3 regions of the Streptomyces sp. NBC_00483 genome follow, and region 1 is predicted to be linked to each of the others. Evidence: riboswitches for the same ligand, from Rfam matches in the RefSeq annotation. Region 1 holds a riboswitch; each other region holds the start of a gene.
What was found. A riboswitch is a leader RNA that binds a small molecule or an ion and turns the genes downstream of it on or off. The one in region 1 is predicted to bind cobalamin.
Positions count from the first base shown of each region.

Region 1 (4,558 bases):
CGACCTGCATGTGGGAGCGGGCGGCCTCCAGGCTGATGACGTCGGCGTCGAGGTCGTCGATGGCCTGCACGATGTCGCCGAACTCGGCGTAGCACATGTGCGTGTGGATCTGCGTGTCCGGTCGGACGCCGCTGGTGGTGAGGCGGAACGCCTCGGTGGCCCAGGCGAGGTAGGCCGCGTGGTCGGTGGCGCGCAACGGGAGGGTCTCGCGCAGCGCGGGTTCGTCGACCTGGATGACCGAAGTGCCGTTCGTCTCCAGGTCGTTGACCTCGTCGCGCAGAGCGAGCGCCACCTGCCGGGCGGTGTCGCCCAGTGGCTGGTCGTCGCGGACGAAGGACCAGGCGAGCATGGTGACAGGGCCGGTGAGCATGCCCTTGACGGGGCGGTCGGAGAGCGACTGGGCGTACGTCGTCCAGCGCACGGTCATCGGCTCGGGCCGGGAGATGTCGCCCGCGAGGACCGGCGGGCGGACGTAGCGGGTGCCGTAGGACTGGACCCAGCCGTGCTGGGTCGCCAGGTAGCCGTTGAGCTGCTCGGCGAAGTACTGGACCATGTCATTGCGCTCGGGCTCGCCGTGCACGAGCACGTCGATGCCGGCCTTCTCCTGGAAGGAGACGACCTCACGGATCTCGTTCCTGATGCGGTCCTCGTACCCTGTGGTGTCGATGCGACCGGCCCTCAAGTCGGCGCGGGCGGAGCGGAGTTCGCCGGTCTGCGGGAACGAGCCGATGGTCGTGGTCGGCAGCAGCGGCAGGTTCAGGAGGGCGCGCTGGGCGGCGGTCCGCTCGGCGTACGGCTGCGAGCGGCGCCCGTCGTCCTCGGTGACGGCGGCGGCGCGGCTCCGCACCGCCGGATCGCGCGTGATGGGCGAGGTGGCGCGGGAGTTCAACGCGGCACGGTTGGCCGCGAGTTCGGCCGCGACCACGCCGGTTCCCCGGGTCAGGCCCTTGGCGAGAGTGGCGACCTCGGTGGTCTTCTGGCGGGCGAAGGCGAGCCAGCGCCGGATCTGCGGCTCGATGTCCCGCTCCACGGACGCGTCCAGGGGGACGTGCAGCAGCGAGCAGGAAGCGGCCACGTCGACGCGCTCGGCGAGCCCGAGCAGGGTGCCGAGCGTGGCGAGGGACCGCTCCAGGTCGTTGACCCAGACGTTGCGGCCGTCCACCACACCGGCGACGAGACGCTTGCCGGGCAGGCCGCCGACGGCGGCGAGTTCGTCGAGGTTGGCGGCGGCGGAGCCGGTGAAGTCGAGGGCGAGGCCGTCGACGGGGGCCTTGGCGAGCACCGGCAGGGCCTCGCCGAGCCGGTCGAAGTACGAGGCGACCAGGAGCTTCGGTCGGTCGAGGAGGGCGCCGAGGTCACGGTAGGCGCGGGCGGCGGCGTTCAACTCGGCCGGGGTGCGGTCCTGCACCAGCGCGGGCTCGTCGAGCTGCACCCAGGCGGCCCCCGAGGTGCGCAGGTCGGTGAGAACCTCGGCGTAGACGGGCAGCAGCCGGTCCAGCAGGGTGAGCGGATCGAAGTCGTCGGCCACGCCCGGAGCGGGCTTCGACAGCAGGAGATAGGTGACCGGTCCGACCAGCACAGGACGGCCGTCCAGACCGAGAGCGAGGGCTTCTCGCAGCTCTGCGACCTGCTTGCCGGAATCGGCGGAGAACACTGTGTCCGGCCCCAACTCCGGGACCAAATAGTGGTAGTTGGTGTCGAACCACTTGGTCATCTCCAGCGGAGCGGCATCCTGGGTGCCGCGGGCCATGGCGAAATACCCGTCCAGGGCGTCCGCCGCGACGGCGGCCCGGTGGCGCTCGGGCACCGCCCCGACCATCACGGTCGTGTCCAGGACGTGGTCGTAGTACGAGAAGTCGCCGGTCGGCACCTCGTCGATGCCGGACGCGGCCAGGTCCTGCCAGGCGGTGCGGCGCAGTTCGGCGGCGGTGGAGTGGAGGGCGTCGGCGTCGACGCGGCCCTTCCAGTAGCCCTCGATCGCCTTCTTCAGTTCCCGGTTCGGGCCCTGGCGGGGGTAGCCGTACACGGTGGCCCGTGCGGCTGCGGTCTTTGTGGTCGCGGTCCTGGTGGTCACGGAAATCTCCTTCGAGAGACGTATCCCTGAGATCCCGGAGGACTTCTGCGGCATGAAGGAGTGACACCACCGTGGCGGCGACCGCGCGCCGCGAGGCACGGGCTTTCGCCGGTATGTGTACGCCGACCCGCCCTCGAGGTCACCGAGATCTCCGCGCACGAGTCGTCCGTGCGCGGGCAGTCGGCAGGTCTTCGGACTCGCGGGCACGCCCACCCGAAAGGGCGGACACCTAGTGACCGTCGCTTCCCAAACCCCTCTTCCGGAGTCCAGTGCGTATGACGGCGGTCGTTCCCACTCACCGCTGCGGGGCAGTCCCGGATTCCCACCGGGTTCCCTCTTGCGACGCCCCGTCTGGCGGGCGGGGCGAACCAGCTGCGTCGTTCACCCTACGGGTCCGCGCCCGGCAGGCGCTACAACGTCCGGCCCGTCGGCCGCTCCGCGCCGGATGGCATGATGACCGTGAACACGGGCGACGGCGGCCCGAGGAAACCGGTGCGAATCCGGTGCGGTACCGCCACTGTGATCGGCGAGCGGATCCCGGAGAGCCACTGCCCCGCGAGGGCGGGAAGGCCGGGACGAGCACGGACCCGAGAGCCAGGAGACTCACGCCGTCGCCACCTCGAAGCAACCCGGGGCGGAACTCCCCGGCGAGAGGGAGGAAACGGCATGCCCGAACGGCTCGCCGAAGTACCGGCACCCGCGGCGGACCGGGCGGTTCCGTGCCGCGTGGTGGTGTGCCGCGACTGCTGTTGCGGCACGGTCAAGGTCACAGGGGATCACGCGGCGCAGACGGCGCGACTGCGCCAGATTGCCCCGACGCGGATCTCCGAGTGCCTGGACGTCTGCGAACAGGCCAACGTGATCGTCGTACAGCCCTCCGCCGCCGGGCGGGCGGCCGGAGCGCGGCCGGTGTGGCACGGTCTGGTCAACGACCGTGACGCCACCGAGGACATAGCGGACTGGGTGCGGGCCGGCGGACCGGGTGTGGCGCCCCGCCCCGAGATCCTGGACCTCTACCTCATCGACGCGCCGGGCAGGGCCAAGACCTCATGAAGTCGACCGACGTGACGCCGGAACAGGTCACCGAGGCGCTGCGCGACGTGTCGAGAATCGGCGGATTCTTCGCCCTCGACACGGACTGGAGACGGCCGTCCGACGCACGGCTCGCGCGCGCCAGTTTCGGCGAACGCGCCCAGGCGGTCAACGACCGCTACAACACGCCCGAACCCCGCATCGGCGTCTCCATCGCACACCTGGGTCTTGCGGCCCGCCTTTGGTCACCGGTCCTCGCCTGCACGCTCGTCCACGGGATCGTGCCGACGATGACCACGGTGGAGTGGTCGGGCGAGGGCTCGGCTCTCCGGCTGCCCCGGCCCGAGGGCCGACGCGCGGCAGAGTTCCCGTCACTCGCCGACGCGGTCCACTCGGAGGTGGACGGCGTCCTGGCGGCGGTCGAGAGCGGCTTCACCACCAAGGTGGCGCCGCGCCTGCTGGCCGGCAATTCCGCGTCGGCGCTCGTCGGATCGGCGGCGCAACTACTCAGGTCCCGGCCCGAGTTGCGCACGGATCTCACCCGCCTGACGCACGAACTGCTGGAGACGGGCCGACTGCGGGGCACGGGCCGGATCACCGGAGCCGATCTCGCGTTCCGGCGGCGCAGCTGCTGCCTCTTCTACCGCGCTCCTGGCGGCGGCAAGTGCGGAGACTGCTGTTTGGCGCGCTGACGGGACGGCGATGGTGCGCTGATGGTGCGGCGATGACGACAAGACACACAAGACACATCAGCGCCGGGGGGACCGACATCCACCAACTCCTCGCTCTGTCTGATGTCCTGTCTGATGTTCTGCCTCCAGTACCTCCAGTAGCCGACGTCCTCGCACGCGAAAGAGAGCCGCGCCTCATGTTGATCACCGCCGCGCAAGTACTGGCCGGACCCGATCGTGACGCTGTCGCCGACGGCGCGGTGCTCGTACGCGAGGGCGTCATCGCCTGCGCCGGCCCGCGCGAAGAGGTCGAGCGCCAGGCGCGGCCCGACGATCCTCGGCTCGCCTTTCCTGCCGGGACCGTGCTCCCGGGCCTGATCGATGCCCACGTGCACCTCTGCTTCGACGCGGGCCCCGACCCCGTCGCCACGCTCCAGGAACAGGGCGACGAGGCGCTGTTCGCCGCCATGACCGGTCGAGCGCAGCAGCTGCTGAACGTCGGCGTCACGACGGTCCGTGATCTCGGTGACCGGGGCGGCCTCGCGGTGCGTCTCGCCCGGGGCATCAGGGAGGGCTCGGTCGTCGGCCCGCGTGTCGTCCCGGCGACGGTGCCCGTCACTCCGCCCGGTGGCCATTGCTGGTTCCTCGGCGGTGAGGTCTCCGGCCCCGATGAGATCCGGCGTCTGGTGCGGCGCAACGTGGAGGCGGGCGCCCAGGTCATCAAGGTCATGGAGACGGGCGGCGGGCTCACCAAAGGTGGGGCCAAGAGCTGGGAAACCCA
Region 1 is NZ_CP107880.1:674,202-678,759, reverse strand. Features, by position in the region: gene metE (5-methyltetrahydropteroyltriglutamate--homocysteine S-methyltransferase) at 1-2,074, opposite strand, end outside; cobalamin riboswitch at 2,252-2,449, opposite strand; cobalamin riboswitch at 2,557-2,679, shown strand; gene OHA73_RS02815 ((2Fe-2S) ferredoxin domain-containing protein) at 2,741-3,127, shown strand; gene OHA73_RS02810 ((2Fe-2S)-binding protein) at 3,124-3,798, shown strand; gene OHA73_RS02805 (amidohydrolase family protein) at 3,975-4,558, shown strand, end outside.

Region 2 (4,558 bases), 2.1 Mb from region 1:
CCACGACCAGATCCGCGTCGACGAGCTCCTCGGCCCGGTCCACGAACCGCACGACGACACCGGGCTCGGCGGCCAGCGCGTCCACATCGGTGAAGTTCGACATCAGCGGCACCGCACACACGGCGACCCGCAGCACGTCCTCGCCCACGGGCGGCGCCACGACCGACTCCCGTACGGCCCCCCGCAGGGACACCCGGAGCCCGTCCTCCTCGTCGATCCCGAGCCCGTGCTGGAACGGAAGCACGCCGTAAGTGTCGCGCCCCGTAAGGGACTTGAGCATGTCGAGCCCCGGCTCCAGCAGGCTCACGTCACCCCGGAACTTGTTCACCAGATACCCGGCAAGGAGCTCCTGGTCCTCAGGCGCCAGCAGCGCAGTCGTCCCGAAGAAGGACGCGAACACCCCGCCCCGGTCGATGTCCCCCACGACAAGCACCGGCAGCCGCGCCGCCCGCGCAAGCCCCATGTTCACGATGTCGGTCCGCCGCAGATTGATCTCGGCGGGCGACCCGGCGCCCTCACAGATCACGGCGTCATGGGTGGCCCGCAGCTCCTCCAGGCACCCCACCACGGTGTCGAGCAGCGCCGCCTGCCGCCCCCCGTGCAGCCTTTCCCCGGGGGACGACCCCCCAGACCCCCCGAAGAACCCGCGCGCACTCAGCTCGCCCACAGGCTTCCCCATGAGCACGACCTGGCTGCTGCGGTCACTGCCGGGCTTGAGCAGCACCGGATTCATCAGCGCGCTCGGCTCGGCCCGCGCGGCCTGAGCCTGCATGGCCTGCGCCCGGCCGATCTCGGCGCCCTCCCTGGTCACGAACGAGTTCAGGGACATGTTCTGCCCCTTGAACGGCGCGACCTTCACGCCCTGGCGCGCCAGCCACCGGCAGATCCCGGCGGTGACGACACTCTTGCCCGCGTCGGAGGTGGTCCCCGCGACGAGCAGCCCTCCGCCCGTCATCGCCGCCCCCGCGCTCGTATCCGTCGCGCACCCACAAAGACTCGCGCACCCACACAGACTCCCAACGCCAACAGAGACACCCGCCGCGACAAGCGCACGGCCCGATCCACATCACGCACCTCGACCGCGCGCCCCGGCGCGTTCAGCACCGGCCGGTGCTCGACCCGGCCGCCGTACGCCAAGGTCCCGCCGAGCCGCACCCCGAGCGCCCCCGCGAAGGAGGACTCGACGACGCCGGCGTTCGGACTGGGGTGGCGCCGCGCGTCAGCCCGCCACGCGTCCAGCGCCTGCCGGGGGCGGCCACCGGCGAGGACCGCGAGGGCGCCGGTGAGGCGTGCCCCCGGCCAGCCGGCCACGTCGTCGAGGCGGGCCGAGGCCCAGCCGAACCGCCGGTACTTCACGGACTTGTGCCCGACCATCGCGTCGAGCGTGTTCACGGCGCGGAAGGCGACCAGGCCCGGCACCCCGCCGAGCGCGCCCCACACGAGCGCGCCCACGACGGCGTCGGAGGTGTTCTCGGCGACGGATTCGACGACGCCGCGGGCGATCCCGTCGGCGTCGAGCCCCTGCGGATCACGGCCGCACAGTCGGGGCAGCAGCTCCCGCGCGCGCTCCACGTCCCCGGCCTCAAGGGCGGCCCCTACGCCGCGTGCCTCCCGGCCCAGCGAGGTGCCGCCGACGACGGCCCAGGTGGCTGCGGCCGTCAACGCGACGGAGGCGACGGGGGAGCGACGTACGAGACGGGACGCGAGGGCCGCGACACCGGCGGCGCCACCGGCACACACCACGGTGTGCAGGGCGCCCACGCCACGGTGGTCCCGCCAGAGCCCGCGCTCGACGGCCGCGGCGGCGCGTCCGAATCCGGCGACGGGGTGCCCACGGCGCGGATCGCCGAGAAGAAGGTCGGTGAAGATTCCGGCGGCGGCACCGCACGCATACACGCGCTCGTGCCGCCAAGTGCCGCGCGGGGCGAGCATGGCGGTAGGTGTCCTCACTCAGGGTGTCCACGCCCTGGTTCGACGAGACCGGCAGCAAGAGTTCCTGGCTCACCCCTTTGAAGAAGGGGGTTCACAGTGGCGGGACCGCGCCGGATTCGCACCGGCTTCCTCAACTGCTGCCGTATATGGCGGGGGAAGTCCACCACGCTCCGAGTTGGCACGTCAACTTGCTGTTGATCACGCAAGCGGGGTGCGGGACGTCGCGTCCCGCACCCCGCTCACGTATGACTGCGTATCAGGCCACGATCAGATAGATCCCGTAGGCCACGGCCGCCGCGCACAGTGCGAAGCAGGCATACGCCCCGGACGTCGCGACCGCCGCCGAGCCACCGTCACGCGCCGCCGACTCCCGCTTGGAGAGGCCCACGATGCCGAGGGTGAACAGGCCGACGAGGGCCACGGTGATGACGAGAGAGACACCGAAGACGGAGCCGAGGGCCGCCCAGTCGATCTTCATTCCTGTCCTGCTTCCTTCTGCGCTACAGCGTGACGCCGGCGGGGCGCGCGGGGTCGCTCACCGCACCGGCCTTCGGCTGGGCGGGTATTTTCGCCTCCGGCTCGACCGTCTCGACCGTGCCCACCGGCGGCGGGGAGACCGAGGCGATCGCGGTCGTCACGACACCCGGGGCCTCCTGCGCGGGGGCGGTGTGCGGCTCGTCCGCCGTGACGTTGGTGTGGTCGATGGAGTTGCGGCGCGACAGCTTCCAGATGATCGCCGAGCCGGTCACGAGCAGCGCGGCGGTGAGGCCGATGCCCCACGGGCCCTGCTTGGTCAGGAACTCGGCGCCCGCGCCCACGAGGCCCGCGGCCGGCAGGGTCAGACCCCACGCCACGAACATCCGGGTGGCGGTGGACCAGTGGACGACGCCGCCCTTGCGGCCGAGGCCCGCACCCATCACACCGCCGGAACAGACCTGCGTGGTGGAGAGGGAGAAGCCCAGGTGGGAGGAGGCGAGGATCGCGGTCGCCGCACTGGTCTGCGCCGCGAAGCCCTGCTGCGGCGCGAGCTCGGTGAGGCCCTTGCCCATGGTGCGGATGATGCGCCAGCCGCCCAGATAGGTGCCGAGCGCGATGGCCATACCGGCCGAGACGATGACCCACAGCGGCGGGTCGGCGTCGTGCCCGAGCACACCGCCGGTGATCAGGGCGAGGGTGATGATGCCCATCGTCTTCTGCGCGTCGTTCGTGCCGTGCGCGAGGGAGACGAGACCTGCGGAGGCGATCTGCCCGGCGCGGTAGCCCTTGGCGGTCGCCTTCTGGTCGGTCTTCTTGCTGATCCGGTACGTGAGGCGGGTGGCCAGCATCGAGGCGATGCCGGCGACGAGCGGCGCGGCCACCGCGGGCAGCAGCACCTTGGTGACGACCGTGCCGCCGTTGACCGAGGACCAGCCCATCGACATGACCGCGGCGCCGATGAGGCCACCGAACAGGGCGTGCGAGGAGCTGGACGGCAGGCCGAGCAGCCAGGTCAGCAGATTCCAGAGGATGGCGCCTACCAGCGCCGCGAAGATGACCTCTGTCTTGAGGCCGTCCTCATTGATGATGCCGCCGGAGATCGTCTTCGCGACTTCGACGGAGAGGAACGCTCCGACGAGGTTCAGCACGGCGGACATGGCCACCGCCGTCTTCGGCTTGAGAGCGCCAGTCGAGATGGTCGTCGCCATCGCGTTGGCGGTGTCGTGGAAACCGTTGGTGAAATCAAAGACCAGCGCGGTAACGATCACGATCGCTAGGAGCAGCGTGATGTGTTCCATTTACCCAGGCTTCGGTTGGACGTCAGTGGTTCTTTGGAACGTAAAGAGCCCGAGTGAACGGAAGATGAACTGGGCCGGGCGCCCCGGTGACCCGATCCGGAGGGGCTCTGCTCGGCTTGTCACGAGGCGGCGCCGCCGGTTCCGGTTCGAGGTCGCCACGGCCCCGGAACCAAGGGCTCCGGGGACCTTCGGCCGGGCCTTTCGACTACCCCTTCGCGAACCGCTTGAGCTGGGCCATCGAGCCGTTGAAGAGATTCTGGTCACCCGGCAGCCGGCCGCTGTCGGCGTACTGCCAGAACGTCCAGTAGGTCCAGCCTGCCGGTAGTGAGCCGGCGCGCTCGTCGTACCGGGCGAGCCACAACGCGTGGTTGGCGGCGAAGGCCCGGCTGTTGCCGGTGCACTGCTTCCACCATCGCGCGTTGGTGTAGATGACCGGACGGCGCCCGGTGCTGCGGACGATCTCGTTGCTGAAGGAGCTGATCCAGGACACCAGCGTCGACTTCCGCAGCCCGTAGCAGGGGTGCTTGCCCTTGCCGTACGGGTTGTACTCGATGTCGAGCGCGGGCGGCAGCGTCCAGCCGTCGCGCCGCCAGGCCCCGCCGTTGCGTACGAAGTACGAGGCCTGTGCCTTGCCGGAGGACTTCTGCGGCAGCGCGAAGTGGTAGGCGCCGCGGACGATGCCCGCGTTGCGGGCGCCCTTGTACTGCCGGGAGAAGTAGGGGCTCCGGTAGTTCGTGGACTCGGTCGCCTTGACGTAGACGAACCGGGCGCCCTTGTTCTTCGCCTTCTGCCAGTTCACGTTCTTCTGGTGCGACGAGACGTCGTGCCCGCGCGGCTTGTCCGCGCCCTGG
Region 2 is NZ_CP107880.1:2,809,587-2,814,144, reverse strand. Features, by position in the region: gene OHA73_RS12390 (cobyric acid synthase) at 1-955, opposite strand, end outside; gene OHA73_RS12385 (cobalamin biosynthesis protein) at 952-1,932, opposite strand; cobalamin riboswitch at 1,970-2,111, opposite strand; gene OHA73_RS12380 (hypothetical protein) at 2,189-2,410, opposite strand; gene OHA73_RS12375 (inorganic phosphate transporter) at 2,433-3,707, opposite strand; gene OHA73_RS12370 (lysozyme) at 3,913-4,558, opposite strand, start outside.
Region 2: another riboswitch for cobalamin. It lies ahead of OHA73_RS12385 (cobalamin biosynthesis protein); the one in region 1 lies ahead of metE (5-methyltetrahydropteroyltriglutamate--homocysteine S-methyltransferase).

Region 3 (4,558 bases), 8.1 Mb from region 1:
GCAGCGGGTTGCCGCACCCGGCGTAGAGACCGCGGTGGAAGTCCCTGTTGGCGGTGGAGCGGGTCGAGGCGTCCTCGGCAAGCGCCGCGCGCTCCAACGCCTGTGCCGCGCCGGAGAAGTCACTGCCCGCGACGACGCTGCGCCGCACCGCTTCCGGCTCCAGGAGCAGGCGCATGTCGTAGACCGCCATCGCGTCCTGCTCGCTCAGCTCCCGCACCGTGGTGCCGGCGAACGGCCGGATGACGACGAGCCCCGAGCCCTCCAGCGCCTTCAACGCCTCACGCACGGGCGTCTTCGACACACCGAACTCCCCCGCCAGCACGTTCTCCACCAGCGCGGTTCCCGGCTTGAACTCCCCATTCAGGATCGCCGCCTTGATGGCCTCGAGTACGTGCGCGGTCCGCGACGGCAAGGTGGCCGGACTGAAAGCAGGCAAGGTCGAGCCCCCAAATGGAATCTCATATGTCATATACGACTGGACCGTAACTGCCGTAGCGACCAAGGGCAATGGGTCTGCCACCAGCTTCCCCAAATCCCCCTCGGCCCCCGTGACTCCATCGCCCACTGCTACCGCAGCTACGCGATCCGGCTGAGGTCCATGGTCCAGTTGGTGCGCCAGGTGGCTCCGCCGTCGTAGGAGAACGCCTGCTCCCACCGGGCCGCGTCGGGTGAGGAGTTGGTCCAGTCGAAGCGGACCTTCACGGCATGACCGCCCAGAACGTCGTCACAGTAGAAACGACCCAAGCCGTCGCTGAAGGCCCCCTCCATGGCCGGGTCGAGATGGCCGGGCCGGGTGCTGGAGGCCCACCAGATCCGCCAGATCTTGGCTTCCGGATCGAACTGGCGCAGCGTGAACCCCTCGAAGCTGTCGGTCCATATCCGATCGACATGCCCCAACCCACCCAGGATCGGCTCGATCGCCGACGTCGCATCGAACTCGACCCACTCCTCACACGCCAGGTCGGCGACGTCCACCAGCTTGCGGTTGCGCACCCGCCAGCGGCCGAAGAGAAAATCGAAGTCGGCGCGCCCGTCGACCGACACGTCAGAACCCATGCTCAGACCCCTTGCGGAACATCGCCCCCTGCGATCACACGCAGAAGACGCACGAACGAACAGAGACCCCGAGGCTACGTCCCGGCACTGACACTGCTCGCGCCCACAAGACCTGGCCCAGTCGTCACTGAATACGACTCACTCCAGAGCGCCCGGTCGCGGGTGATTCTTCGACCCATCGGTGGTGTCCGTGAAACGCGAGAGGGCCCCCGGTCGGTGCCGGGGGCCCTCTCGTGTGCCTCGGGGGCAGGTCAGTTACCCGAGGGCACCGACGCCTGTGCGGGCGGAGCCGTTGTCGGCTTCGGCTTCGGGTTCAGCAGGCGTTCGGCCAACTCGCCGAAGAGCAGGCCGAATCCGCCCCACATCACGATCTGCATGGCGAGCGCGGACAGCCGGAAGCGCCACAGCAGTGCCGCGGGGAAGTGGGCCGGCACCTCGTTGATCACGGGCAGGAACGCGTACGCGAGACCGATCACCACGGCGAAGCCGAGGACCGCCACGACGGTGGCGTACCAGGTGCCGATCCTCGGCGCGAGCCGCTTGCCGAGGATCGTCGCGGCGACGGCGAGGAGCACGCTGAGCACCATCATCAGGAAGTACAGGGTGGTGCGCTTGCCGATGGTGTCGCCGTTGCCGACGGCGGGCGGGTTGGCCGGGTATTTCAGGAACGGCACGACGTACACGGCGAGCAGGGCGCAGCCCGACAGGAGCAGCGCCGTGGCGCGCGGGCCGAAGCGGCCGACGCGCCCGAGGGCGAAGCAGTAGGCGAGTGCGGCGATGCCGCCGAACGAGACCCCGTAGACGAGGACTCCGGTGGCGAGGCCGGCCGTGGACTGCAGGCTCCGGGAGACGAGTTCGACCTCGTCGCCGTGGGAGTGCCCCGCGTGGGCCCCTTCGAAGCCGATGGCGCTGTCCACATTGGGCTCGCCGAGCCAGTAGGCGATCACCAGGGCGAGCACACCCGCTGCGAGGCCCGCGAGCATGCCGCGAACGAGCAGGTTGCGTACGGTTGTTGAGTTCATGAGCGCGTCGGATCCCTCTGGGTCAGTGGCAGGGGAAGCCGAGCAGGTGTCGGGCGTCGTGCACCCATTCATGAACCCCCGCACCGCTGAACACGGAGGTGGCGCCCTGTTCGGCGCCGACGAAGTAGAGCAGGACGAGCATCAGGATGCCGAAGAAGGCAGCCCAGGGGGCGATCACCTTCAGCGGCAGCTTGGCCGGAATGGCGGGGGTGGTGGCAGTCGGCTGGGCGACGTGTTGCGCCATCGCGCAAGGCCTCCTTCGGGAGTTCGCGTCCCATATCGGTGGTGCAAGGGACGACAGCCCGGGTCTGACTCACGGAGCGGCCCGAAGGCCCCCGCATACAGTGGCGCGACCGTGCCGGAATCTCACCGGCTTCCGTCGTGCTGTCGTCGATAACCCTGGGACCGTACCGCGTGTCGCGTGCATGGCCAAGATGGGGCGCGAACGACTCGCTCGCGTGGGTGCCGGTCGGCGAACAGGGACCTGCTGTTCCCAGCCGAAGGGACCTGTTGTTCCCAGCCGATACGACGGCGACGCGTTCAGGACAAGGTAAACAAGGTCACACTCGCGCCCCGCCCTGTTCAGCAGCCGACTGACCTAGCATCCGGGCATGACGGTCCTGCCTGACGACGGGCTCTCCCTGGCAGCCGAGTTTCCTGACGCGACCCTTGAGCAATGGCAGCACCTGGTGGCGGGTGTTCTGCGCAAGTCCGGCAAGGAAGTCTCGGACTCCGAGGCGGAGTACGCCCTGTCCACCGCGCTCGAGGACGGGCTGCGCGTCCCGCCCCTGTACACAGCCGACAGCAACGCGCCCGACCCCGGCCTGCCCGGCTTCGCGCCGTTCGTACGCGGCGGGCGCGCCGAGGGCAACGCGGCCGGCGGCTGGGACGTACGGCAGCGGCACACGGTCGCCGACTCCGGTGCGGTCCTGGCCGATCTGGAGAACGGCGTCACGTCACTGTGGCTGGCCGTGGGCGAATCGGCCCGCTTCCCCGTCTCCGCGCTCGCGTCCGCGCTCGACGGTGTCCACCTCGATCTGGCGCCCGTCGTACTCGACGCGGGAGCGGAGTACGACGCCGCCGCGCGGGATCTGCTGCGGCTCTACGACACATGTGGCATCGCCCACGACGCCGCCCGGGGCAACCTCGGCGCCGACCCGCTGGGGCACGAGGCGCGTACGGGCGAGTCCGGTGACGCGGCGCCCGCCGTCGCGCTGGCCCGGCTGTGCACCGACGAGTACCCGGGCCTGCGGGCGCTGACCGTGGACGCGCTGCCGTACCACGAGGCCGGTGGGTCGGCCGCCCAGGAGCTCGGCGCGTCCCTCGCGACCGGCGTCGCCTACCTGCGGGCTCTGACGGACGCCGGACTGAGCGTCCAACAGGCCCTGGGGCAGCTGGAGTTCCGGTACGCGGCGAGTGCCGACCAGTTCCTGACCATCGCCAAGTTCCGTGCCGCGCGCCGCCTGTGGGCGCGGGTCGCGGAGGCCTGCGGGGCGACCGCCTCGGGTGCGCAGCTCCAGCACGCGGTGACGTCACCGGTGATGATGAGCCGGCGCGACCCGTGGGTGAACATGCTGCGGACCACCGTCGCGTCGCTGGCGGCCGGGGCGGGCGGGGCCGACTCCGTGACCGTGCTGCCGTTCGATCACGCGCTGGGTCTGCCGGACGCTTTCGCCCGCCGTATCGCCCGCAACACCTCCACCATCCTCATCGAGGAGTCCCACCTCGCGCGGGTCGTCGACCCCGCGGGCGGCTCCTGGTATGTGGAGCGCCTGACCGACGAACTCGCCCATGCGGGCTGGGAGTTCTTCCAGGAGATCGAGAAGGCCGGCGGGCAGGCAGCGGCGCTGCGCTCGGGCCTGGTCCGCGAGCGGCTGGCCGCGACCTGGGAGGCGCGGAGCAAGAAGCTGGCCACGCGCCGCGAACCGGTCACCGGGGTCAGCGAGTTCCCGAGCCTCGCCGAGAAGACCGTCGTGCGTGAGCCGGCCCCGGCCCCGCCGTCCGGCGGCCTGCCGCGCGTACGCCGCGACGAGGCGTTCGAGGCGCTGCGGGCCCGTTCCGACGCGCATCTCGCCGCGACCGGCGCCCGCCCCCGCGTCTACCTGGCCGCGCTCGGCCCGGCCGCCGCACACACCGCCCGCGTCGGCTTCGCCGCCAACCTCTTCCAGGCGGGCGGCATCGAACCGGTCACGGACGGCACGTTCGAGGAGAGCGGGGCGCTGGAGGCGTGCCTGTGCTCCAGCGACACCGTGTACGAGGAGGAGGCCGAGGCCACCGCGCGGGCCCTGCGCGGGGCGGGCGCCGGCCAGGTGTTCCTCGCGGGCCGCCCGGGAACGTACGCGGGGGTCGACACCTACGTCTTCGCCGGCTGTGACGCCGTGGCCGTGCTCACCGCCACGCTCGACCGCATGGGAGTGTCCTGATGACCGGCCCGAACATCCCCGACTTCTCGGCGATCGACCTGGGAACCCCGGCCCCGG
Region 3 is NZ_CP107880.1:8,786,948-8,791,505, reverse strand. Features, by position in the region: gene OHA73_RS39320 (GntR family transcriptional regulator) at 1-469, opposite strand, end outside; gene OHA73_RS39315 (hypothetical protein) at 577-1,056, opposite strand; gene OHA73_RS39310 (CbtA family protein) at 1,308-2,078, opposite strand; gene OHA73_RS39305 (CbtB domain-containing protein) at 2,101-2,322, opposite strand; cobalamin riboswitch at 2,361-2,482, opposite strand; gene OHA73_RS39300 (methylmalonyl-CoA mutase family protein) at 2,690-4,501, shown strand; gene scpA (methylmalonyl-CoA mutase) at 4,501-4,558, shown strand, end outside.
Region 3: another riboswitch for cobalamin. It lies ahead of OHA73_RS39305 (CbtB domain-containing protein); the one in region 1 lies ahead of metE (5-methyltetrahydropteroyltriglutamate--homocysteine S-methyltransferase).